3 regions of the Staphylococcus sp. IVB6181 genome follow, and region 1 is predicted to be linked to each of the others. Evidence: predicted binding sites of a transcription regulator. Region 1 holds the regulator's gene; each other region holds the start of a gene.
What was found. Region 1 encodes Rex, which represses fermentation and respiration genes when NADH is low (regulators of the CRP and FNR family bind a similar motif). Its sites were predicted from a motif close to TTGTGAAATATTTCACAA; they were not measured.

Region 1 (8,155 bases):
GCAACAACGTGCACATATCGAAGAAATTATTGAAAATTACATTATGATTGAAGAGAAACCTTTAGAAATCGCACTTTCTACAGCAGATCCTTATGAAGTATTAGAATTTGCGAAATCTACTAATGAGATTTGCTGCTATTTCTTAGATATTCAATTAGATGCAGATATTAACGGCATTAAATTGGGCAGCGAACTGAGAAACTATGATTCTGTCGGCAGTATCATATTCATTACCAGTCATAGTGAATTAACTTATCTCACATTTGTATATAAGGTAGCAGCAATGGATTTCATATTTAAAGATGACCCTTCAGAAATGAAAACACGTATTATCGATTGTATCGAAACTGCTTTAACACGCTTGCAGCTGCTTTCAAAAGAATCGAGTGTCGAAACTATTGAACTTAAACGCGGCAGCAATTCTGTGTATGTGAATTATGATGATGTGATGTTCTTTGAATCCTCATCAAAATCACACCGTCTGATTGCCCATTTAGACAATCGTCAAATTGAGTTTTACGGCAGTCTGAAAGACTTAAGTCAATTAGATGAACGGTTCTTCCGTTGCCACAACAGTTTTGTACTCAATCGCAATAACATTGAAGAAGTCATTTCTAAAGATCGAGAAGTCTACTTTAAAAATGGCGAACATTGCTATATATCTGTAAGAAATCTTAAAAAAATATAACGTTAAGGGCTGAAACCGCAATGGATTTCAGCCCCTTTTTTAGTTATTACTATTTATTATGTTCCCCGCTTCAAAGTTCTATTCTAAACTTCACTGTCATTTGCTTCATATACTGAATGCAAATCATATTTTGTAAATTGCAAGTAAGCTTGACCTGATTCAGTCCCTACTCTGATACCTGTACTATTTTCAGGCGGGAAGATACGTGATGACATCACACGTTCTCCATGGTTGCAAAAGACTTCAATGCTCGATTGATCTACAAAAATCTGCAAGTGTTCTAAATCTTGGCTGAGTTGCACTGAACATTTTGTTTCAGCATCATTTAACGGAACTTCCCCGCTTTCGCTGCAATCTAAAGTTACTAATCTTGAATGCGTATTATAAATAATCTTTGTGGAATTGAATTTTGAAACCTTCACTTCAAAATAAATTTCAGTCGCATCGTTTTCTAAAATATCTACATGCAATTCAAAGTTTGTACCTTCGTAAGGATGCAGCTGTTTCGCAAATTTATTCGCATAACCTAATGCTGATTCTTTATTGAATCTCAATGCTTTTAAGCTAGGATGCGGCTGTTGATACATTTTGCCTTTCATTACATTCAATTGTCGCGGCATAGCAAGACATGGGACTTGATCGATTTCTGAAATATTTTCATACTCTCCTTCTGTTTGAAGCAATCCGATAAGGATACGTTCACCATGCTGGCCGACACAAGTTTGAGGATATACAAATCCAAACCCGTCATCCCATAATTTAAAGTCGCCATGGTTCATTTTTAAATGATTAAAATCAAAGTGTCCCATTAAATAACCTGCTCTTAAAGCATGACCTTCGGATTCAGCAGTAAACATCAGCACATCATATCCATTTATCGCAAAATAATCGGGTGTATGCCAATACTTGCCGAAATTGGATAAATTCGTATAGATTGGTGCAAGTAATTGCCACTTATCGATTTGATTTGCGTCATAAGCTAACAGTCTTCCTTGCTGCTTATCAGTCTGTGCACCGATAAATACATAGCGATGTCCTTCTTTTTCAAATACCTTCGGATCATGCAGACTATCTTGATAGCCTTTTGGAACTTCTAGTTCAATCGGTGTTGTCTGCTTTACAATCTCTTGTTCTTGATTTTTTCGTGCGAGCAATTGTGTATATTGCCCTTCTCTCGCAGCATCAGAACTTTGGCCGGAATAAATCCAATGCACCTGCTCATTCAATTTAAGCGCACTGCCGCCTTTAATTCCTTCATTATCATAAGCGCTATCAGGTTTCAGCAATATATGTTCTGATTCAAAGTGATTCAACGCTGCACTTAAGTAAGCATAGCTGTAACTTAAACCATTATTTATCGCAAACGGATACCATTCGTGACTCATGTTATATTGGCTACCGTCATAGATTAGACCATTAGGCTTGCCTGCTGAACCAAATGGAGGTTGTAAATGAAAGGTTTGTTTATAAGGTGATTGTGCGAACTTTTCTTTGAGTTCAGTAATTCTTTCAGCAGGGAGCTGTTCAATTCGTTGAAATTCTTCTTCATTTGTAAAATCTTGCATCTACCATATCCTCCTAAAACATCGTTAATCGTCATTTCCTTTATTTTAGCATATTTTCAGCCCCTCACCTATCTCATTCCATTGAACATAACAACAGTTTTCAGTTCGAAATCAAATTAAAAAGCATTACGGAAAATTTACACCTTGCAATTAATACTATTCTGTATTAGGATAAAACTTATTAACATTATCGGAAAAGAGGGAGATTCATGATTTGGATGATTATCAGCGGCTTAATCGTGGGTATTTTACTCGGTTTTGTCATGCAACGTACACGCTTTTGCTTAGCTGGCGGATTCAGAGATATGTATATTCAAAAGAACAATAAAATGTTTTATGCTTTGCTTATTGCGATTTCAGTACAAGCAATCGGTCTTTTAGCATTTACATCCATAATCGGCAAACCTTTAGAAAACGGCACATTCCCTATTATCGGAACAATTGTAGGTTCATTTATTTTCGGTATTGGGATCGTACTTGCCGGAGGTTGTGCAACAGGCACTTACTACCGTGCAGGCGAAGGTTTAATCGGCAGCTGGTTAGCATTAATTTCTTATGCGATTTTCTCAGCAATTACTAAAGTCGGTTTACTAAAACCCGTAATGGAAGGTTTAAATTCTAAAACGAATGTTAACGCAGATATGGCAACAAGCACAGGTATTCCATCATGGATTTGGGTGATTGCACTTGTCGCAATTACAGGTTATTTAGTAACGAAAACACTACGCAAGCCTAAACCTAAAATTGCAGTACCGAAATTAAAACAAAAATTCACAGGTGTACGCCACTTCTTCTTTGAAAAGAAATTCCATCCTTTCGTTGCGGCGATTGTTGTAGGCCTGATTGCATTAATCGCTTGGCCTATGAGCTATTCTACTGGACGTGAAGGCGGACTCGGTATCACAACACCTTCATCTAACTTGGTACAATTTATTTTATCTGGTAAGACATCATTCTTAGACTGGGGCGTTTTCTTAGTACTTGGTATCTTTATCGGATCATATATTGCGGCAAAAGGTTCAAGAGAATTTGCTTGGCGTTTACCGGATAAAAAGACATTGCGCAACAGTGTTATCGGCGGTGCAGCTATGGGCTTCGGTGCATCTGTAGCCGGCGGCTGCTCAATCGGAAACGGATTAGTTGCAACCGCAGCACTTTCATGGCAAGGTTGGATTGCATTAGCATCAATGATTTTAGGTACATGGTTAATGAGTTACTTCATTTTCATCAAACCGATGAAAGCGGCGCGTAAAGCCTCTGCACAATCATCAGCACAACCTGCTGCTCAATCATAAGCTATTCACACGAATGCATTATAAATCAAGGAGGATACAATTATGGTATACGAATTAGGTACTGTAGGAATGGTTTGCCCTTTCCCTTTAATTGAAGCACAAAAGAAAATGGAAGAACTGAATGTCGGAGACGAATTAAAAATCGACTTTGACTGCACTCAAGCAACAGAAGCCATTCCAAACTGGGCAGCTGAAAAAGCTTATCCCGTAACTAATTACGAACAACTTGGCGATGCTTCTTGGACTATCACAGTTCAAAAAGCCTAATATAAAAAGGAGTTTGCGATGAATTTAATAATTCATGCAAACTCCTTTTCTTTATTTACGATTAAGATTATTCATAAAGAATAACAATGACTGTAATTCAATCCCTAAATCAATATGATGAACAGACACATCATCAGGAACATCAATGCGTGAAGGTGTAAAGTTCAAAATACCTTTCACATTACTTTTAACAAGCTCATCCGCTGCAGTTTGAGCGGCTTCTCCCGGAGTTGTTAAAATCACTACATCCAAATTCCCTTTATCTAAGATACCTTTAATATCCTTCATATCTTTGACTGTTACTTTACCGAATTGTTTGCCGATTACATCGGGATTAATATCAAATGCTTCGGTAATTACCATATCATCATGGATTGAGAAGTTATAAGAAAGCAAAGCTTTACCTAAGTTACCCACGCCGACTAAGCCGATACTTATAACATCACTTTCGCTGATTTCACCTTTAAAGAATTCCATTAAGCTTTCAACATTATAACCATAGCCTTTTTTTCCAAGTTCTCCGAAATAGGAAAAATCACGTCTGATTGTAGCTGAATCAATGTCTAATGCTTCGCTGATTGTTTTAGAATTCACGCGGTCTATGCCCTTAATATGCAGTGTGTTCACGAATCGGTAATATAATGGTAATCGCTTCAAAGTCGCGCGAGGAATTTTATTATTTTGATTTGCCAATCTGTTTTCCTCCAAATCTTTCAAACTACTATCCTAGAACTTTTCAATTTAACCATAATAATACTGCTTCTTATAGTACAATTTTTGATAGCACAGTGATGGAGTTGCGCAAATGTTGAAACATTTACGCAGATCAAGCAGATTATAGTGTTCTTATAGTTTTTATTTTGTTATATTGCATCTGACAAAAATTCTGCAAACGTTTTTTATTAACTAAGTATACCCCATGGTATCAAAAAAAGGAATAACTGTAATATCAACAGTTTCGTGAAATCTCCCTACCGTATTCAGAATTAATGACACTTGCCTATACAAATTACAGCAATATAGTAACTATTATACGATTATATTATTGTTTTGAATACATATTTTCGAAACAAATCAAAATTACTTGCTAAATTTACTTTAAAACCACACCGAATCGATGCAAAACGTCCAAAAACAATGTCTGACATGATATGTTGGGAAATAATGCCTATAGCGCTTATAATAGTAACTAAGCGACGCTTTTTAGGAAGGAGGACTACGAGATATTAATTAGATTCATCTCGTAAACAAAAGAATGATATTACTGCAACTTAACAATGTCTCAAAATCCTTCGATGGTGAAGAAATCTTTAGCGATGTCCACTTTGAAGTAAAGAGTCATGAAAAAATCGGAATTGTCGGCAGAAACGGTGCCGGCAAATCTACATTAATGAAAATCATTGCAGGTGTCGACGGCTACGACAGCGGCAATGTATCAAAAATCAAAAATTTGAAAGTCGGTTATTTAACACAACAAATGACACTCGATACCCACCACTCAGTTTGGGAAGAAATGTCTAAACCTTTCGCTCATTTGAAACAAATGGAAAAAGCGATGCAAGCAGAAACAACATGGCTTGCTGAACATGCGGACGAATATGAAACCGACACATTTAAAGAACATATGGCCAAATACGAATCGTTATCCAACCAATTTGAACGCTTAGAGGGTTATCAATTTGAAAGTAAAATCAAAACGGTTCTGCATGGTCTGAATTTTAATGAAGAAGACTTTCACCGTCCTGTAAACGACTTCAGCGGCGGACAGAAAACACGTCTTTCACTTGCACAAATGCTGCTCAGCGAACCGGACTTATTACTGCTTGACGAACCTACCAACCATTTAGATATGGAAACCACACAATGGCTTGAAGATTATTTGAACTTCTTTAAAGGCGCTATTGTGATTATCAGTCACGACCGCTTCTTCTTAGACAAAACTGTCAATCAGATTTATGACGTGGCTTTAGGTGCTGTTCAACACTATGTAGGCAATTACAGTAAATTCATCACACAGCGTGATCAGTACTATCAAAAACGTATGCAAGAATATGAACGTCAACAAGCCGAAATCAAGCGCTTGGAAACAATTGTCGAAAAAAATATCACGCGTGCTTCAACGAGCGGTATGGCTAAAAGCCGCAGAAAAGTATTAGAAAAAATCGAACGTATCGATAAACCTATGCTCGATGCACGCAGTGCTAACATCCAATTTGATTTCGACCGCAATACAGGCAATGACGTTTACCATATCCGCAATTTAGAAATCGGTTATACAGAACCAGTCATTGCCCCTATTACGATGGAAGTCACAAAAGGCAATCATATCGGTGTTATCGGTCCGAACGGTATCGGCAAATCTACCTTTATCAAAACTGTTGCGGACAGACTCCCAAAACTCGGCGGAGAGATTACCCATGGTGCGAACTTGCGCGTCGGTTACTACGATCAAAAGCAAGCAGAGTTCAAATCTAACAAAACGATTCTAGATTATGTATGGGATCAATATCCTACGATGCCTGAAAAAGATGTACGTGCGGTATTAGGCCGTTTCTTATTCGTACAAGAAGATGTTAAAAAAATCATCAATGACTTATCCGGCGGAGAAAAAGCACGTTTGCAGTTGGCGTTATTAATGTTAGAACGTAACAACGTTTTAATATTAGATGAACCGACCAACCACTTAGATATTGATTCTAAAGAAATGCTTGAACAAGCGCTGCAAAACTTTGAGGGAACATTAATCTTCGTTTCGCACGATCGCTACTTTATTAACCAGCTTGCGAATAAAATCTTTGATATGCAGCCTGATGGCGGTACAGTCTATGCCGGCGACTATCAATACTACTTAGATAAAACAGAAGAACAAGCTGCAATTTTGGCCAAACAAGAAGCTGAACAAGCTGTCGAAACAGCCAAAGACGAAACTAACCATTCATATGAAGACCAAAAAGCGCAAAGAAGAGAATTGCGCCAATTGGAACGTCAAATTGAAAGCTGCGAATCAGAGATTGAATCCTTCGAAAAGCAAATAGAAGCAATCGATACTGCTTTAACACAGCCTGAAGTCTTTAACGATCCAGAAAAAGCAGCACAATTAGCTGAAGAAAAAGATACAATCGAACAGCAACTCGAACAAGTGATGTTAAAATGGGAAGAATTACAAGAAAAAATGATATAAGCAATAATAGTTTAAGAGGTGCACAAATGAATACTCATTTTTGCGCCTCTTTTATTACAATTCCTTAACAAAATTATGCACACCCGAAACCCTATTACATCAACTATCCACAGAGTTATCCACTTTATCCACAAGTAAAAAGACACTGATTTCTCAACAATTCACACCGAAATCCACAGTTATTCACATAATTACACACAATTATCCACAAGTTATTCACTTTCTGTTGATAAGTACGCACGTTCGCTATTGACAAACCATTAACTTTGTAAAGCGTTTTTTAAGTTCATTATCTTGTAATATTACTATGTCATGGTATAAAAAAGTGTCTTGAATAAAAACGATTCAAGACACTTCTTTGTTATTCTACTGAAAATTCTTCAATATCTATACTGCTTTTACCATTTAAATCTAAACCAGCTTTCATCCCTGCTTCATACATATAGTAGCCTGCTGCACCGATCATAGCCGCATTATCTGTACAAAGTTTAGGGTTAGGAATTGAAAGCTTAATGTCATGTTCTGAACATGCTGTCTTTAAAGCTTGTCGCAAACCTTTGTTGCTTGCGACGCCGCCAGCGACAATCAATTGATTAACTTCGTATGCTTCGCACGCTTTGATTGCTTTTCCAACCAACACTTCAACGACACTGTTTTGGAAACTTGCTGCGACATCTTCAGGGACAATTGTTTCATTCTTTTGTTTTAGATTATGCAGCTTATTAATGACTGCGCTTTTAAGTCCGCTGAAACTGAAATCAAAACTGTCTGGTTCTAACCATACACGCGGAAAGTCATAAACATCTTTGCCTTTTGCTGCTAATTGATCTACCTTTGGTCCGCCTGGATAAGGCAGACCAATCGTACGTGCAACTTTATCATAAGCTTCACCCACTGCATCATCTCTAGTTTCTCCGATAACTTCAAAGTTCAGATGATCTTTCATATATACCAGTTCCGTATGACCGCCTGATACAATTAAAGCCATTAAAGGAAACGCAAAAGGTTCTTCTAAATTATTCGCATAGATATGCCCTGCAATGTGATGCACTGGGATTAAAGGCTTATCATAAGCAAAAGCTAAAGCCTTTGCGGCGTTGATGCCGATTAATAATGCACCGATAAGTCCTGGTCCTTCTGTTACAGCTACAGCATCTAT
Region 2 (8,155 bases), 720 kb from region 1:
TAAGGCATGCACACCCCTCCATTTGCATTCAATATAACACAAAATCAAATAGACTGTCCTATTTTGGACACTTTGTAACAATGTGTACTTTTTATCTTCAAGGTGAGGTGTTATATTGGAAAACGTCAATTTTTGAATAATAATTAATCAGGAGGAAAATATGACCTCAAACCACTCAACTCGCCCTGTCGATATACATGGCAAACCTTATAACCCGACGTTGATTATGGTGACTATGCTGCTGGCCACATTCTCAGGTGTGTTAATGCAGACATCGCTCGGCACAGCGTTACCGACACTTATGCACGACTTTGATATAGATTTCGCAACAGCACAACAAGCCACAACATGGTTCTTGCTCGCAAATGGTGTCATGATTCCATTATCTGCGTTCTTCGCAACACGATTCCCTACAAAATTACTGCATATCCTAGCATATAGTATTTTATTAATCGGCTTAGCAATTACCGCTTTAGCACCCAGCAGTCATCACTATTGGTTCGTATTCTTAGTCGGCCGTATTATTTCAGCTGTCTCTGTCGGCATGATGATGCCGCTGATGCAAATGCTGATTATTAATATGTATCCGCCGAAAAAGCGTGGTGTCGCAATGGGACTCACAGGTCTTGCGATTGGTTTAGCACCCGCCATCGGCCCAACTTTTGCCGGTTGGATTTTAGATAAGGACCATATTATTTTAGGTCTGACTTTAAGCAATTCATGGAGAAATATCTTTATCGTTCCGATCGCTGTGATGGTCATTGCACTAGTGCTTTGTATCTTCTTAATGAAAGATATTATTCCTAACAGAAAACTAAAATTAGATATTCCATCATTTATCTTATCGGTATTCGGCTTCGGCCTGTTCCTTTGGGGCTTTTCAAACGTGGCTTCAGAAGGATGGGGCAGCTTTTGGTGGGTCATCTTGCCGATTATCGCAAGTCTGTTCATCTTGACCTTCTTTGTAGTGCGTCAATTGAAAATGAAAGATCCATTCTTAGACTTGCGCGTGTTTAAAAACAGAAACTTCACCTTCGCCACATTGGGCATTGTATTAATCACAATGGCTATGTTTGGTGTAGAAATGATGCTGCCGACATACTTGCAGAATATCCATGGTTTCTCACCGCTTGTCGCAGGTTTGACTTTATTGCCTGGTGCACTCTTAATGGGTATCACTTCACCGATTTCAGGTGCTTTATACAATAAAGTCGGTGTGAAACGTTTAGCATTTGTAGGTTTCTTTATCCTTAGTGTATCTACAATTCCTTTCGCCTTTTTATCTGGCGAAACATCGACAACACTTATTACAGTGTTATATGCTATCCGCATATTCTCAATTGCATTGATTATGATGCCGCTCACTGCTTTTGCGATGGATTCGATTCCTACAGAAGTCGGAACACACGGTACAGCAGTTAATAACACTGCACGTCAAATGGCATCTTCTATCGGTGTTGCATTATTAACATCTGTGACACAAAACATCATTAACAACAACGAGCCGAAAGCATCTTTAAAAGATACCGACCCGTTTGAATTCATGCGTCAATTCCAACATGCGATGATTGACGGTTTCAATACTGCCTTTGCGATTGGTTTAGTCTTCGCAATTCTTGGTCTTGCGCTGGTACCATTCTTAGGCAACAATCTTTCTAAAGAAAGCGAGGAAACAAAATGATTATCTTAATAATACTTACACTTGCTGTCTTCCTCGCTTGGATGTTTATCAAGCCGAAAACTGTTCGTATTGCGATAGGCAGTCTGTTAATGGCCTTGTTACTGATTCAAGGTATCTTAATCGGTATGAACCTGCATCATCACTTCGGCATGAAACAAGTCACAACAACTAAAGTACACCATAATGTTTACTCTGCAGGTGATAAACAAAACCCTGCTAATCTAATGATTGCGAAAGAACTCGGCAAAGATACAAACAATTATGTTTTGATTTATCGCGATCACAAAGATCAAAAGAAAGCACAAGCTCATTTCAAACCTGACTTCAGCAAAGAGAAGCAAGTGGAAACTGTGAAAAAATCAGCGACGTATCAACTTAAAGACGTCAAACAGCCTGAAGTCAAAACCAAAACAACAGCTTGGGTATTCGAAAATGATTTCTATCAAGCATTGATGAGCTTCGGCGATGACCGCAAAGCATTGATTAAAGAAACTACAATCATTACCTTGCCTAAAGATGAATGGGTTGCAGCATCGCCAGAACAATTAAAACAGCTGCAAGCGAAACAAAAAGATTCCAGCAGCCAGCAAAAACAAATGGCCATGATGCAATCTATGCCGAAAGCAGAACAAACTAAAATGGCCGTGAAACAAATGAAAAAGATGTTAGGACAATAAGCAAACCAAAAGCGCGCAACCTTTAAAAGTGATTGCGCGCTTATATTTATGTTTATATGCTTTTCATGCAATTATCTGTTAGTAACCCAAAAGAGCTTTCAATGTGAAACCGACTATAATCGAAACTGTAATAACAAAGAAGCCCGGAAGAATAAAGCTGGTCGGTCGTGTTTGTTTCGTTTCGTCTAGATCTACCGCAAAGAGTAATGTAGGCTGTGCCGGAATCACGAAGTTTACGTTTAATGTTTGAACCATCGCAATAAAGTACATCGGAGGCACACCGATACTCATCAATATCGGCAGCATAATCGAAGCTGTCGCAGATTGCGATATCACTATCATCGTCACCATGGAGACTAAAATAATGACCAGCCATGGGACTTGTTCAATAATGCCCCCTATTTCCTGGGTCATAATCTTTTGGTTGCTCGGTGCACTGAAAATTGTCGCACCTAACCAGCCGGGGCCGAGGACCGCAAAGAGTGCGCCAATCGCTGATTGCGTAATGTGTGCGTTTAAAATGTCTCTTGTATTCAATTTAATCAGCACTAAGTTGATTGCGGCACTCGCATACATAAACAATTGTACTATCTCTGTTGTTTCTAATTTAACCGTCTCTCCATTCACTTTGAACGAAGGGACAAAATCTGAAAAGATACCAAAGAATAAAATACACGCAACTCCTGTTAAGAAAGCTGCTACACCGATTTTCACTCTTTTTGTAAATTCAGGGCGCGGTTCTGTATCTTCTATCTCTTCTAAAAGCTGTTCCGCAAATTGACTCGGATGCGGTTTGCGTCTGCCGACGACTGTACAATAAACACTCAGCGCTAACATACTGATCAGTGCTGTCGGCAAGACGATGGATAAGTATTTGCCCATGGTAATACCGGACACTGCGACAACGGAGATAATATAGGCAGTCGCTGAAGCTGCAGGACTGCATAATAAAGCCAAATTCGCAGTCAGTACTGAGGCTGTTAAAGGACGCTTTGGCTGAATACCTGCACGCTTTGCGGTTTTCGCAATAATCGGTTCAAGCGATAAAGCAATATTCGCTGTTCCGATTCCGAATACAAAGAGAAACACAATCATCGGTGCGATAAAGATAATCGACTTAGGAAAACGTTCAATAATTTTTGATGCCAAATGAACTAAATAATCAATACCGCCCGTTGCTTGCAATGTACCGCCGGCAATACCGATAGATAATATAATCAAGACTGCAGTTACCGGCGCAGAACCCGGTGGTAATCCAAATATAAAAATCATGATCAATTGCGCCACAATCGCAAAGATACCGCAGCCTAATGCACCTGCTGCACGCAGCCCGAGTAATATCGCGGCAATCATAATGATAATTTCTAAAATAAACAAGAACATGTTAACGCCTCACTTAATTTCTCTTTCTTGTGAAAAAAATAACATACTCTAGTTTATCATGATTCTTCACCGCTGTGCAGTGTAACACAATCGTCAAAAATGAAAATTTAGTGAAAGTCTAATGCTTTATATTGTTTCAATTAACAATTTATAACACATGATATTTTCTGCTTAAACATAAAAAAGCCCTCGGCTGTTACACCGAGGACCAAATGATTAACTTACGCTCTATCCCAATAGCGATATTGTTTGAATGCTTTTAAGATATCTTCTGGATTATCTGAAACGATAACACCAGGCGCATCTAATTTCACTTTTTTATCTTGCAATACTTTTGAAGCTGCTTCATTAAAGAGAATCGGTTTCTTATGCTTATAAGAAAGTGCCGCAAATTCTTCTGCTTCTGGTTCAAGCTCTGAACCATCTGATAATATAACCAGACTGTCGAATAATGTCGCATGTGCAGTATCATAAGTCTCATTCACAGAAATATCTTCTGATAATGATTTTTGCTGCTTGCCGACAAATGCATAGTTCAATTGATTATCCGCTGCACTTTTCGCATAAGATTTTAATGTTTCTGGATCCACATCGCCATTGATTAAGATAGCGACAGAGTGGCCAGGTAATGGAATATCATATTTTTCCATTGTTAATTGACTGTCTTGCTTATCTGTTTTTACTTCTTCATTTTCTTCTGGTACTTCAACACCGACATTCGCCGCAACACGTTCAGCTAATTCTCTGTCAATTTTATTCAATTGATTCACTGCACGCTGACGTACGTCCATGCTTTTACATTTACCGATTTCAAATGAGAAGCCGTCTACAGTATGATCATATTCCGCTTGCGTTAAACTGTTCAGATATAATCTTGGTTGTGAATAATAGTCTTTGAAACTGTCGCTGCGGCGTCTGATTTTATGTCCTTCTACTTTTTCTGGATAATGTTCATAACCGCCTTCAGATTTAGAACTTGTAAACGGACAATTGCCTTCTAATTTGTTCTTATGATAAGAAGTCTGACCTTCATGAATATTCATTTGATGCATCGCATCACGTTGATTATTACGTACTTTATTTACAGGACGGTTGATTGGAATCTGGTTGAAGTTCGGTCCGCCAAGTCGAGAAATTTGTGTATCTGTATAAGAGAATAGTCTGCCTTGTAATAACGGGTCATTTGAGAAGTCGATACCTGGTACTACATGACCTGGATGAAATGCGACTTGTTCTATTTCATCAAACACATTATCTACGTTGCGGTTCAATGTCATTTTACCTACAACTTTAACTGGAATTTCATCTTCCGGCCAAATCTTAGTAGGGTCTAAGATGTCGAAATCAAAGTCGAACTCTTGGTCTTCTCTAATAATCTGCAAGCCTAATTCCCATGCAGGATAGTCGCCTTTTTGAATAGATTCATGCAAGTCTTTGCGATGGAAGTCGATATCTTTACCTTGCAAGATTTGTGCTTCATCCCATACTAATGATTCTAAGCCGTGTGTTGGGCGCCAATGGAATTTAACAAAGAAAGATTCCCCTTCTGCGTTGACTAATCGGAATGTATGTACACCGAATCCTTCAATTTGTCTGATATTCTTAGGAATACCGCGGTCACTCATTGCCCATACTGCAGTATGTGATGTTTCAGGGTTTTCTGCGAAAAAGTCCCAAAATGTATCATGTGCTGACCCGCCTTGCGGTGTTTCAGTATCTGGCTCAGGTTTTACTGCGTGAATTAAGTCAGGGAATTTAATCGCATCTTGAACGAAGAATACCGGAATATCGTTCCCTACTAAGTCAAAGATACCTTCATCTGTATAGAATTTCGTCGCAAAACCGCGTACGTCTCGTACAGTATCCGGTGAACCTTTTGAACCTTGTACAGTAGAAATACGCACAAATACAGGTGTTACTTTATCTGTATTCGTTAGGAAATCCGCAGAAGTATACTTAGATAAATCTTCATATAATTCGAATTCACCATGTGCACCAAAGCCTCGCGCATGTACAACACGTTCTGGAATACGCTCATGGTCGAAATGCATAATCTTTTCACGGAAATGGAAGTCCTCAAGTAGACTCGGTCCTCTTTCACCAGCGGTTAATGTTAATTCATCTTCACTGACTTTTGTACCATTATTCGTCGTCATTGCTTCATCTTGATGGTTTTTTCTGAATTGATCCAACTGCTCTTGCTTTTTGTTTTTGTGTTCGCTCACTTCAAAAAACCTCCTCAAAAATCATGTCTTACTCCTACAATTCCCCGCACCTTTTAAGCAAAACATTTTTACACTTTATTCACACTTTTTATAAATATCTTATAAAGTATTTGTATGGATTTACATTGAGAGTTTATCAAGATATAAGAAAAAGCATCCGAAGCTTCAATCACTCAAAGCCTCAGATGCCTAGAACTTTATACTTTAGCCTTTTTATAGTAATAAATAGGAATACCTATCAATGTTACCCCTATACCAATCATTGCTAATACAGGTTGAGTCATCAACGTATTAATTAATACGAATACACCTGCAGCTAATGCGATAATTGGGATAACCGGATATAACGGTACTTTGTAAGGACGTTGCAAATCAGGTTTTCGCTTTCTAAGCAAAATAACTGCGAGAAACGCCATACAATAAAATGTCCAAATCACAAATATCAACATGTTTGTAATTGTATCGAATGCGCCTAATAACATCATGACTACAGCCACGATCAGTTGGATGACACCGCCTAACCAAGGTGTATCTGATGGTGTCAGACTTAAGAATGCACGTTTAAAAGGAAGTTGATTCAGTTGTGCCATAGCATAAGGAATTCTCATTCCTGTCATTGTATAACCGTTCATTGTTCCATATACGGAGATTAAAATGCCGATTGTGATTAATTTACCGCCATTAGCACCAAATAATATAGAAGATGCATCGCTTGCGGCGTTTAAATTACCGATAATATGATCAATAGGCAATGTCATTAAGAACGTAGCATTGATAAGCAGATAAACTACCATAATCAAGCCGATGCCTAATGCGATTGCGCCAGGCAGATCTTTCTTAGGATGCTTCATTTCCCCGGCAATATTACCAACATGAATCCATCCGTCATATGCGAACATTGTTGCTAGCAAACCGCTTCCTATGGCTTCAAACCATCCTGATGATGTTCCATTTACTACTGGGAACAATGAAAAGGAAACTTCACTGCTTTGAAAGAAGCCAAACACTACAATCAATGCAATCGGGATTAATTTAATCACCAATGTCACTGTTTGAAGCAAGCCGCCTGCCTTTGAACCTAACAAGTTAATGAGCAAAATCGATAATGCACTCAAAACTGAAATAGGAATCAAATAAAATGCGTTAAGATGAAATAAGTTAATCACTTGTGTACCAAATACGATGGCTAACGCTGCTACGTTAGCTGGAAAATATATAAAGCCTTGGGCCCATCCAGATAAGAAGCCCCAAAAATCACCATAAGTATATTCGATGTATTTTGTTAGACCGCCCGTCTCTGGAATTGCGGCAGCAAGCTCAGCACCTGTCAGCCCTGCACAGATTGTAATAAGTCCGCCTAAGAACCAAACAAGCATCGCCATACTTGTAGAACCTGTCACTTCTGTTACACTCGATACTTTAAAGAAGACACCTGCACCAATCACAGACCCCATCACCAGTGAAAGGGCAGCAAAAAAACCTATGTTTTTCTTTAAGGCTTTGTCACTATTCATTGGGGTACCTCCGTTCTGCTTATATTAAGTTAGCCGACTACACCTTCACTTGTATCTGCTGGTTTAAGCAAAGTATCGATGATATGTGAAACACGTGTTAAGTCTACGTTTCCGCCTGAAACAAGTGCTACTATATTTTTGTCTTTTAACCATTTCGGATCAATCTTACCGCTGATAAGTGCTGCTGTAGGTAATGCGCCTGCACCTTCTGTGATAATTTTTGCACGTTGCATTAAATGACGCATTGCATCTGAAATTTCATCTTCACTGACTAAGATAAATTCATCTACCAGCTTATCTGCTACTTCATATGTTTTATCTCCAGGTATTGCGACTTCTGTGCCATCTGCAATCGTATGATTAGTAAATTGCGATACGATATGTCCTTCTTTTACTGATTCAGCCATACCATGTACATTTTCTGATTGTACTCCGATAATATGAATAGACGGATTAAATGATTTCAAAGCGGTCGCTACTCCAGAAATAAGTCCGCCGCCGACAGGAACAATCACTGTATCTACATTCCAAATTGAATCCAGAATTTCGAGACCAATGGTACCTTGACCAGCCATTACCTCATTATCATCATAAGGATGAACAATCGTTTTTCCTGTTTCTTCTGCAAGTTCTTCCATATACAAACGAGAGTCATTAAACGTTTCACCTTTTAAA
Region 3 (8,155 bases), 260 kb from region 1:
TAAAAAGTTAAACATGAAAGCGCCTCCTTAACAAATTATTAACATAATGTTAATACTAAATTTACAAAAAGGCAATATGGGATTTAAAATATAACAAAATAAAAAGACATTCCATATCAGAATGTCTTAGGCGCTTACCTTAATTTAAGAAATCGTACTATGTTTATGCTGCGCAACTCTTGGTTTGTAGTTTGCACCAAGTACATCAATATTCTGCGTAGCAAGTGCATGAATTAATTTCGCAATGACATGCGGTGTACATGAAATATCGATATGATGCGGTGTTAAAACATAATTGACACCTTCTTGGTGTTTAAAATATTGCATGATATCGATGATTTTATCTTTGATAAACATGTCAGACAAACCGTCGACTTTCAGTTTAAAGTGCATTGTCGCTTGGATACTCGGTGCGAATTGATAAATGAAATCTTTCTCTGCATAAGGCAAAATTTGGTATATAGGATAATTGTGATAACTTAAGAAGCTGATGAAATAGGGTAAGTTGCATTTAGGGATTCGAACTTTCAATACAGGATGCTGCTTGATTTTAGTGAATTCAGCTTGAACCGCGTGGCTGTTTTGAAGCTGCCGGCATGCTTTCATTAATTGTCTTCGTTTAAGCCATGTTGATAGATGCCCTATATTAATAATAAATGTGTCATATTTATCTATGAACATAGACAATTCCTCCAGAAGTTTAGTGTAGATTTGAGTGGCAAAAGATAGATGGATGACGTGCTGTTTCAAATTCATTGTAAATTGTATCACGCTTTAAACAATTTTTCACTAGGACTTTTGGACGAAATAATGTATTTGTAATTTCATTTAATTATCAAATATAATGAAATCATTGTTGATTAATTATAGAAGGGGGCATACACATGAAATACAGAGCAGTTGTTTTTGATTTTGACGGTACTATTATCGATACAGAACAGCATCTATATGATGTGATTAATGAACATTTAAGTGCGCATCAAAAAGCACCGATTTCTTTAGATTTTTATCGGCAATCAATCGGTGGTGCAGCATTAGACCTGCATCGTTATTTAGAAGATGAGATTGGGGAAGATGCGACTATAAAATTGTATGAGGATCACCATCAAAAGAGCAAAACATTGCCGATGATAGAGAATATCAGAAAGTTGATGGATGCGTTAGAAAAAGCACAGATTCCTATGGCCATTGCGACCAGCAGCAGTATCAATAATATCCGACCTGCATTAGAACACTTGAATTTAGTTGAACGTGTGCCGGTAATTGTCGGCAGAGAAGATGTTGAAGAAGTCAAACCTGCACCTGACTTGTATTTAACAGCTGTACAACAGTTGAACTTGAATCCTGTCAGCTGTTTAGCGATTGAAGACTCAGTGAATGGCGCGACTGCAGCTCAACTTGCAGGCTTAGGTGTCATTGTGAATACAAATGTGATGACAGAAGCGATGGACTTTAGTACGTTAGACTTAGAAGCTATGAATGTTTCGGCTGAAACAATTATAGAACGTTATTTTAAGTCTTAAGCGGGTGAACACATGTTACTACTTTTCTTTTTAGCAGGTCCGATTATTATCGCAATCGGCAACTTGGTATTAGGACCGATTTTTAATAAAACTATTCCTATGCATGTAAGGTTTCGTGCTTTCATGATAGGTTCTATGATTTATTTGATTTCTGCTTATTTGGTCTATCATTTTATATTAAAAGGGCAAATATAAAAGCTGAGCTTTTGATGAAAATACATCAAGTGCTCAGCTTCTTTCGTTCTATTGAATTAAAAAATACTTACTTCATCATAAAGACAAGCCCAACAACAATGATAACTAATAAAATTGCGTCGACTCCGATCATTAAAGCACGACGGTTGGCTTGTTCGCCTTGTGCTTTCAAACGACGATACATAATATAGTTAGGTATAAAATTAATGATAAGGAGTACAATAACAATAATGACTAAGGTTAACTTCACTCTGATTCTCCTTTGCTATCTTTAGATAGAAAATCCCACAAAAAGGCAATTGCCAATCCTGCTATCAGACCAGCACCTATTCCGATTTTCATATGATTTGTAATTTGTCCGATAATAATACCTAGAATCAATGTAATAGGCAAGACGATACCGACTTTCATCTTTCTCGCAGGAGAAGTCAAAGCACTAAACAATGCGATATAACACACACCGAATACGACTGCCGCAACGACAGAGAGTATCAGAGTATTCGAGATTGTTTCATGACTTGCCATTCTGTTCAAGAAAAAGAATAACGCACCAAAGATAAATGTATAAAGGATGGCACGTGAGACTAATTGTTTAGACAATGTTGACGTCTCCTTTCAATTAAGGTCATCCAAATTATAACATAGTATCTTGGTGCGTCGTATGCACAACGTTAGAGTTCGTCTTTGAATTGCTTATGATCATTCAGGTAAGCGTAGAATAAACCGATGATCAATCCGCCGCCGATATAGTTGCCGATAAAGGCTGCGACAATGTTGATAACTGCAGGCCAGAAATGCAATACATCTGATTGATAGATTGCACCGCCGATGAATAAGCAAGCATTATAAACAACGTGTTCGTATCCCATGAATGCGAAGATAGCAACACCGAACATCATAACGAACATTTTAGCTAAGATATCTTCAATCTGCATCGCAATAACTAATGAGATATTGATGAAGAAGTTAGCAAAGATAGCTTTAGCAAGTAATTCAGTCGGACTTGCTGTCAATGTTTTATGATGCAAGATGACTTCAAGCTGTTTCATCATTTCCGGTGTGACGACGTCACTGAAACGCAAGATGATAAAGAATACTAAGGCACCCAACATATTACCGATAAAGCACAGCATGAAGATTTGGAATGCACGCCAAGGACTGATTACTTTGTAATAAAGACCAACTGTGAAATACATAAAGTTACTTGTCAAAAGCTCTGAGTTGGTAAAGAGAATCAGGACTAAGGCAAAACTGAAGGCAACCGATCCGACAATATTGATAATGCCTGTATTGATTTCTCCTGTATGTACTTCTTGTACAAACCCTGCTTTAATTGCTAACACAAATACTGAGATAATACTGATGATAAAACCGGCCATCATGGCACGTAATAAATACCGCTTAAAATATGTAGCTTGTAAGACGTCTTTAGTTTGGATTGTTTTTACAACTTCTTTAACCCACTTGCGTCCGTAAAATACATTATCCCAACGGATATACTTTTCACTGTTCATTTCTAAAAAACTCCTCGCTCTAGGCTTTAATAATTAACTGAGTTAAAGGTGAGAGGGTGGTCTCAACTTCTGCAATGAATATAGTATAATCGCTTTCGTTGAATTTGTGAATGGTTTCACAATAAAAGTTTTGGTAAAGTTTCATTTTTTGAACGAAAAGTGAAAATTATATAAAAGGTAGCGCTTACATTTTAAAGTATAATTAAATTCATGTCATTTTCGAAAAGGTTATAACAAAACATTATGCAGAAAATTCAAAAATGTAGATTGCGCTTAAATTAAGCTCCATGCTATAATGTTCAAATAATATGTATTTCTTAAATAGACAGCGTTCATTGTGAAATGAATGTATCCCATGAAACGTAAAAGTTCTAATAAAAAATACAATATTTATTTTGAGTGCGAAATGCATTAAAATGCGTGATGATTGCTTTCTTACGTCGTTTAGAAAAAAATAAATGAAAGCGCATACATAAAAGTGTAATTTTTATGTTTTCATCTTAGAATTTTATAGTATAATAGCCTCAATGGGCTTAGCAGAATAGAAATCGATAGGAAAAAGAAAAAAGTGTTTAATTTTTCGCAATCTTCTTAATCTTGGTAAATTGGGATGCTGAGATTTGGTTGACATCATTATGGGGCTGATTATCGATACCAGAACAAACTAAGCCTGGAAATTATGAAAGAGAAGGGGTATTTTCTAATGGAAGAAACTCAATTACACAGGGGATTAAGCTCTAGACAGATTCAAATGATTGCACTCGGAGGTACAATCGGTGTTGGTCTATTCATGGGAGCGACAAGTACAATTAAATGGACTGGGCCATCAGTTATCTTCGCTTATCTGATCGTCGGCTTATTCTTATTCTTAGTCATGCGTGCAATGGGAGAAATGGTTTACTTGCATCCTACTACAGGGTCATTTGCGAACTTCGCAAGCGACTATATTCATCCAGTAGCAGGATATTTAACAGCTTGGAGCAACATTTTCCAATGGGTTGTTGTTGGTATGAGTGAGGTTATCGCAGTAGGCGAATACATGCGCTACTGGTTCCCGGAATTACCGGACTGGATTCCTGGCGTTATCGTTATTGTTTTATTAGCTTCAGCGAACTTAGTATCAGTTAAAGCATTCGGGGAATTTGAATTCTGGTTTGCGATGATTAAAATTGTCACAATCGTCTTAATGATTATTACTGGTTTTGGATTAATCTTCTTCGGATTAGGCAACGGCGGCAATGCAATCGGTTTATCTAACCTTTGGGAGCATGGCGGATTCTTCCCTAATGGTTGGCTTGGATTCTTCTTCGCATTATCAATCGTAGTAGGATCTTACCAAGGTGTAGAATTAATCGGTATTACAGCAGGGGAAACTAAAAATCCTCAAAAGAACATTAAAAAAGCAGTTAACGGTGTTATCTGGCGTATTTTAATCTTCTACATCGGTGCTATCTTTGTTATCGTAACAGTTTATCCTTGGGATGAATTAGGCAACATCGGAAGCCCGTTCGTAGCAACATTTGCGAAAGTCGGTATTACAATTGCAGCTGGTTTAATCAACTTCGTAGTATTAACAGCAGCAATGTCTGGATGTAACTCAGGTATCTTCAGTGCCAGCCGTATGATCTATACATTAGCACAACACAAACAATTACCTAAGTTCTTCTTGAAAGTTATGAAAAACGGTGTACCTTTATACACTGTACTTGCGATTTCACTTGGTATCTTTATCGGTGTTATCTTAAACGTAGTTTTACCTTTATTCATTAAAGGTGCAGACAGCATTTTCGTATATGTATATAGTGCATCGATTTTACCAGGTATGATTCCATGGTTCATGATCTTAATCAGTCACATCCGCTTCAGAAAGCTTCACCCTGAACAAGTGCAAGGCCATTCTTTCACTATGCCGGGCGGCGCACCTGCAAGCTATGTAACGATCGCATTCTTAATCATGGTATTAATCGGTATGTTATTCAATAAAGAAACAGTTATCTCTGTTGTTATCGGATTTATCTTCTTAGGCTTTATGACAGCATTCTACTTCATCAGAGGCTATCATAAATTACCATATAAAGATCAACATTTAGAATAATGACAAAATGAAAAGAGTTGGGCGCAAGCTCAACTCTTTTTTAATGCTCAAATTTAATTTTAGATAAATGCTTCTTGTAGTTATTTAAAGCCATTTTAGATTGGGTAATCGTATCAAGCGAATTAGAAAAGTCCATAGATAAATAACGATAATACAAGACATTAATCGTAAAGAGCTGTGCAACGAGAGATGTCGTCGCAGCCATACGAAACTCGCTTTCCTCCGACTCGCTGTAGAGCAGATTAATATCGCTGTAGCATGCTATCGGATTATCTGCATTGCCCATCAATGTAATGAGGAATAAATGATAATCAGATGCTACACGAACAATGGCTTCCAGTTCATTGTGTTCACCGCTGTTGGATATTACAAATAAAGTATCTCTGGCATCATGTGTTGCGATTAAACTGATTAAAGTATGTACACTCTCGATACACTGTGCATTCAATCCGACTTTAGACAGCTTTTGTGTCAAATCCAAAGCAGAAATATAAGATGCGCCGAAACCGAATAAAAAGATAGTGCGAGAATTTTTCAGTCTTTCGCAGACATGTTCGATTTGTTGTTCATCGACATCATTAGACGCATTGCATAGTGTTTGCGTGGTACGCGAAAGCATTTTGCGTTTAATCGAGTCGATGGATTCATTCGGCTGCAGTTCTAATGGCTTTGGCTGCGTACGTTGAGACAAGTACTTCGCAACTTCAGTTTTTAAAGCTTGAAATCCGCCTTCTGTAATTTTATAGCCGAAGCGGACAACAGAAGAAGGGCTGGTATTGGTGCTGTCAGCTAAATCCGAAGTGGTCATATTGATGACCTGGTGCGGCCGTTGTAAAATAAAATCCGCAATTTTCCTCTCGCTTTTAGTGAGTGTGCTGTATTTTGTTTCAAGTGTAAATAATATATTTGTCATCATAACCACCTGCTTCTTGATCTATTTTAAGATGATAGATAGCGGTAAACAATTTCCCTTAATTGTTTCAGCAAACTGAATTGAAAATCAGATAGCCTCCCAGATATCTGCTAACCGTAACAATGGTTTTAAGTTTACTATATGACACGCACTAAAACAATTGAGGATTTAATTAACTATTACTACAATACCAATATTATTAATGTTTAAACAGTTTACTAATAAAAATAAACAATCTATCAAAATATTAGTGTTCTTGATGATGAAACAAGTGAAGAACCTCATGGATTTGAGCTTCAAACGTATCGATTAAAGTATAATAGTTGCCGGTAGTGAGCGGCAGCAATGGTTGATGTATGAGTTTTGAAAGCAAGTCGCAATAACGTACAACGAGAAATGAGGGGTGTGTCTCTATTAAAGCTACAGCTTCATGATGTGCGTGTGCTACCCATGTTTGAATGGACGCACGATGCTTTTCAACTTGTTTGGGCCGGTTGAGCAATAAAGCGTGGCGATAGTTTCTGCTTAAGGATAAACCGAATACGAGTTGTTCATACAGCTGTGCTTCTATTGAAGGTGTTGTCATAAGAATAGGCTCCTTTAAAGAAAATGATTTGTGATTTTAAACCGAATAACATAAGATAAATGCATGAGAAAATAATTTTGTGTTAAGAGGAGAGCATTATGGAATTAAGAAATCATAAACCGGCATGGCGTGACTTAACGTTAATCCCGATAGGTATTGTACTGATCTTTATTTTTACATTTATACAGACATTGATCGCAGCTAATTTTAATGTAGCGTTGACAGAATCAACATTGATACCCATTTCAGCAATCGGACAAATCAATACATATATAGCGTTATTAATCATTTACTACTACTTCCATTACAGTGAAATGCCGCTGAGGTTCTCTTTAGGATGGCAATATGTGAAGCGGCACTGGCTGTTTCTATTGATTATGCTGGTTATCGCGATGGGCGCAGAAACACTTTACAATCATTTGATGACTTTATTGCCGGAAGGCTTCGGCTATACTGAGACACAAAATGAAAAAGAGTTAGATGCATTGTTTCATAATCCTGCTTTCTTGCCGTTCACCTTTATCTTTGTCGTGATACTCGGTCCTGTCGTTGAAGAATTGTTCTTCAGAACGATTTTAATCGGAGAGTTAGGCAAGAAATTCAATTATATTGTCATGGGCATTATCTCAGTGATTGGTTTTACATTGATGCATGTGACAGGTGCCAATTCACCGTTAGAATTCGGTTCCTACTTAATTATTGCATTGGTCATTGTGTATGTATATTTCAAATCCGGTAAAAATACTGCATCCACAATAGCGATTCATATGGCTAACAACTTAGTATCCTTTATTATGTCGCTATTTTTCTTATAAGCCGCAAAAATAAACTCCAACTGATGGTTTGTGCCATTAGTTGGAGTTTAAAAATTGCTGATAATTATAAATGGTAATGTCATGTGTTTTGACAGTTTTATGGAATGAATAAGAAATATCATGAATCGCATCAATTGCGATTTCTTTTGTATGTCCGTGCCCGATATCAAACGTTACGACACGCCACTCGGCATGGCGGCAGACTAAGCCGATAAAGATGACATTTTCAGTGAAGGTTTGCTGATTCATTTCATATTCAACCAGCATGACATTGCGTTCGGCACAATAAATTAATAAGTCCGAAAATGTTTGAGGAAGTGTCGGATTTGGATTAGATTCGAATTTAATGTAGCGATCCATACGTTTTAGGATACGTCTTATATGTGTGGCAGGTTGGTTTAAACATTTCTTGATAAGCTGTTCGATTTCCTTTTTATATGGGAGTTGAGAATAAGATTGGCTTTCATTCAATGTCATAAACAGTGCCAGCATTTGATCTTCGGTCAATTCAAGG

Region 2: a site for Rex is predicted at 3,769-3,786, ahead of MUA90_RS01500 (anaerobic C4-dicarboxylate transporter family protein). Genes of this name have one in related genera too.
Region 3: a site for Rex is predicted at 3,337-3,354, ahead of MUA90_RS03465 (formate/nitrite transporter family protein). Genes of this name have one in related genera too.

What each region holds. Positions count from the first base shown of each region.
Region 1 is NZ_CP095096.1:1,046,151-1,054,305, reverse strand. It holds gene agrA (quorum-sensing response regulator AgrA) at 1-688, shown strand, start outside; gene MUA90_RS04915 (GH32 C-terminal domain-containing protein) at 772-2,253, opposite strand; gene MUA90_RS04910 (YeeE/YedE family protein) at 2,463-3,548, shown strand; gene MUA90_RS04905 (sulfurtransferase TusA family protein) at 3,591-3,815, shown strand; gene MUA90_RS04900 (redox-sensing transcriptional repressor Rex) at 3,867-4,508, opposite strand; gene MUA90_RS04895 (ABC-F family ATP-binding cassette domain-containing protein) at 5,071-6,996, shown strand; gene tsaD (tRNA (adenosine(37)-N6)-threonylcarbamoyltransferase complex transferase subunit TsaD) at 7,358-8,155, opposite strand, start outside.
Region 2 is NZ_CP095096.1:325,915-334,069, reverse strand. It holds gene MUA90_RS01515 (TetR/AcrR family transcriptional regulator) at 1-8, opposite strand, end outside; gene MUA90_RS01510 (MDR family MFS transporter) at 161-1,681, shown strand; gene MUA90_RS01505 (DUF4811 domain-containing protein) at 1,678-2,358, shown strand; gene MUA90_RS01500 (anaerobic C4-dicarboxylate transporter family protein) at 2,437-3,741, opposite strand; gene MUA90_RS01495 (catalase) at 3,963-5,897, opposite strand; gene MUA90_RS01490 (APC family permease) at 6,164-7,480, opposite strand; gene tdcB (bifunctional threonine ammonia-lyase/L-serine ammonia-lyase TdcB) at 7,510-8,155, opposite strand, start outside.
Region 3 is NZ_CP095096.1:786,313-794,467, forward strand. It holds gene glpT (glycerol-3-phosphate transporter) at 1-15, opposite strand, end outside; gene MUA90_RS03440 (hypothetical protein) at 145-681, opposite strand; gene MUA90_RS03445 (HAD family hydrolase) at 885-1,523, shown strand; gene MUA90_RS03450 (hypothetical protein) at 1,536-1,718, shown strand; gene MUA90_RS03455 (hypothetical protein) at 1,786-1,968, opposite strand; gene MUA90_RS03460 (hypothetical protein) at 1,965-2,318, opposite strand; gene MUA90_RS03465 (formate/nitrite transporter family protein) at 2,390-3,232, opposite strand; gene MUA90_RS03470 (amino acid permease) at 3,936-5,327, shown strand; gene MUA90_RS03475 (MurR/RpiR family transcriptional regulator) at 5,368-6,240, opposite strand; gene MUA90_RS03480 (hypothetical protein) at 6,488-6,826, opposite strand; gene MUA90_RS03485 (CPBP family intramembrane glutamic endopeptidase) at 6,925-7,641, shown strand; gene MUA90_RS03490 (helix-turn-helix transcriptional regulator) at 7,678-8,155, opposite strand, start outside.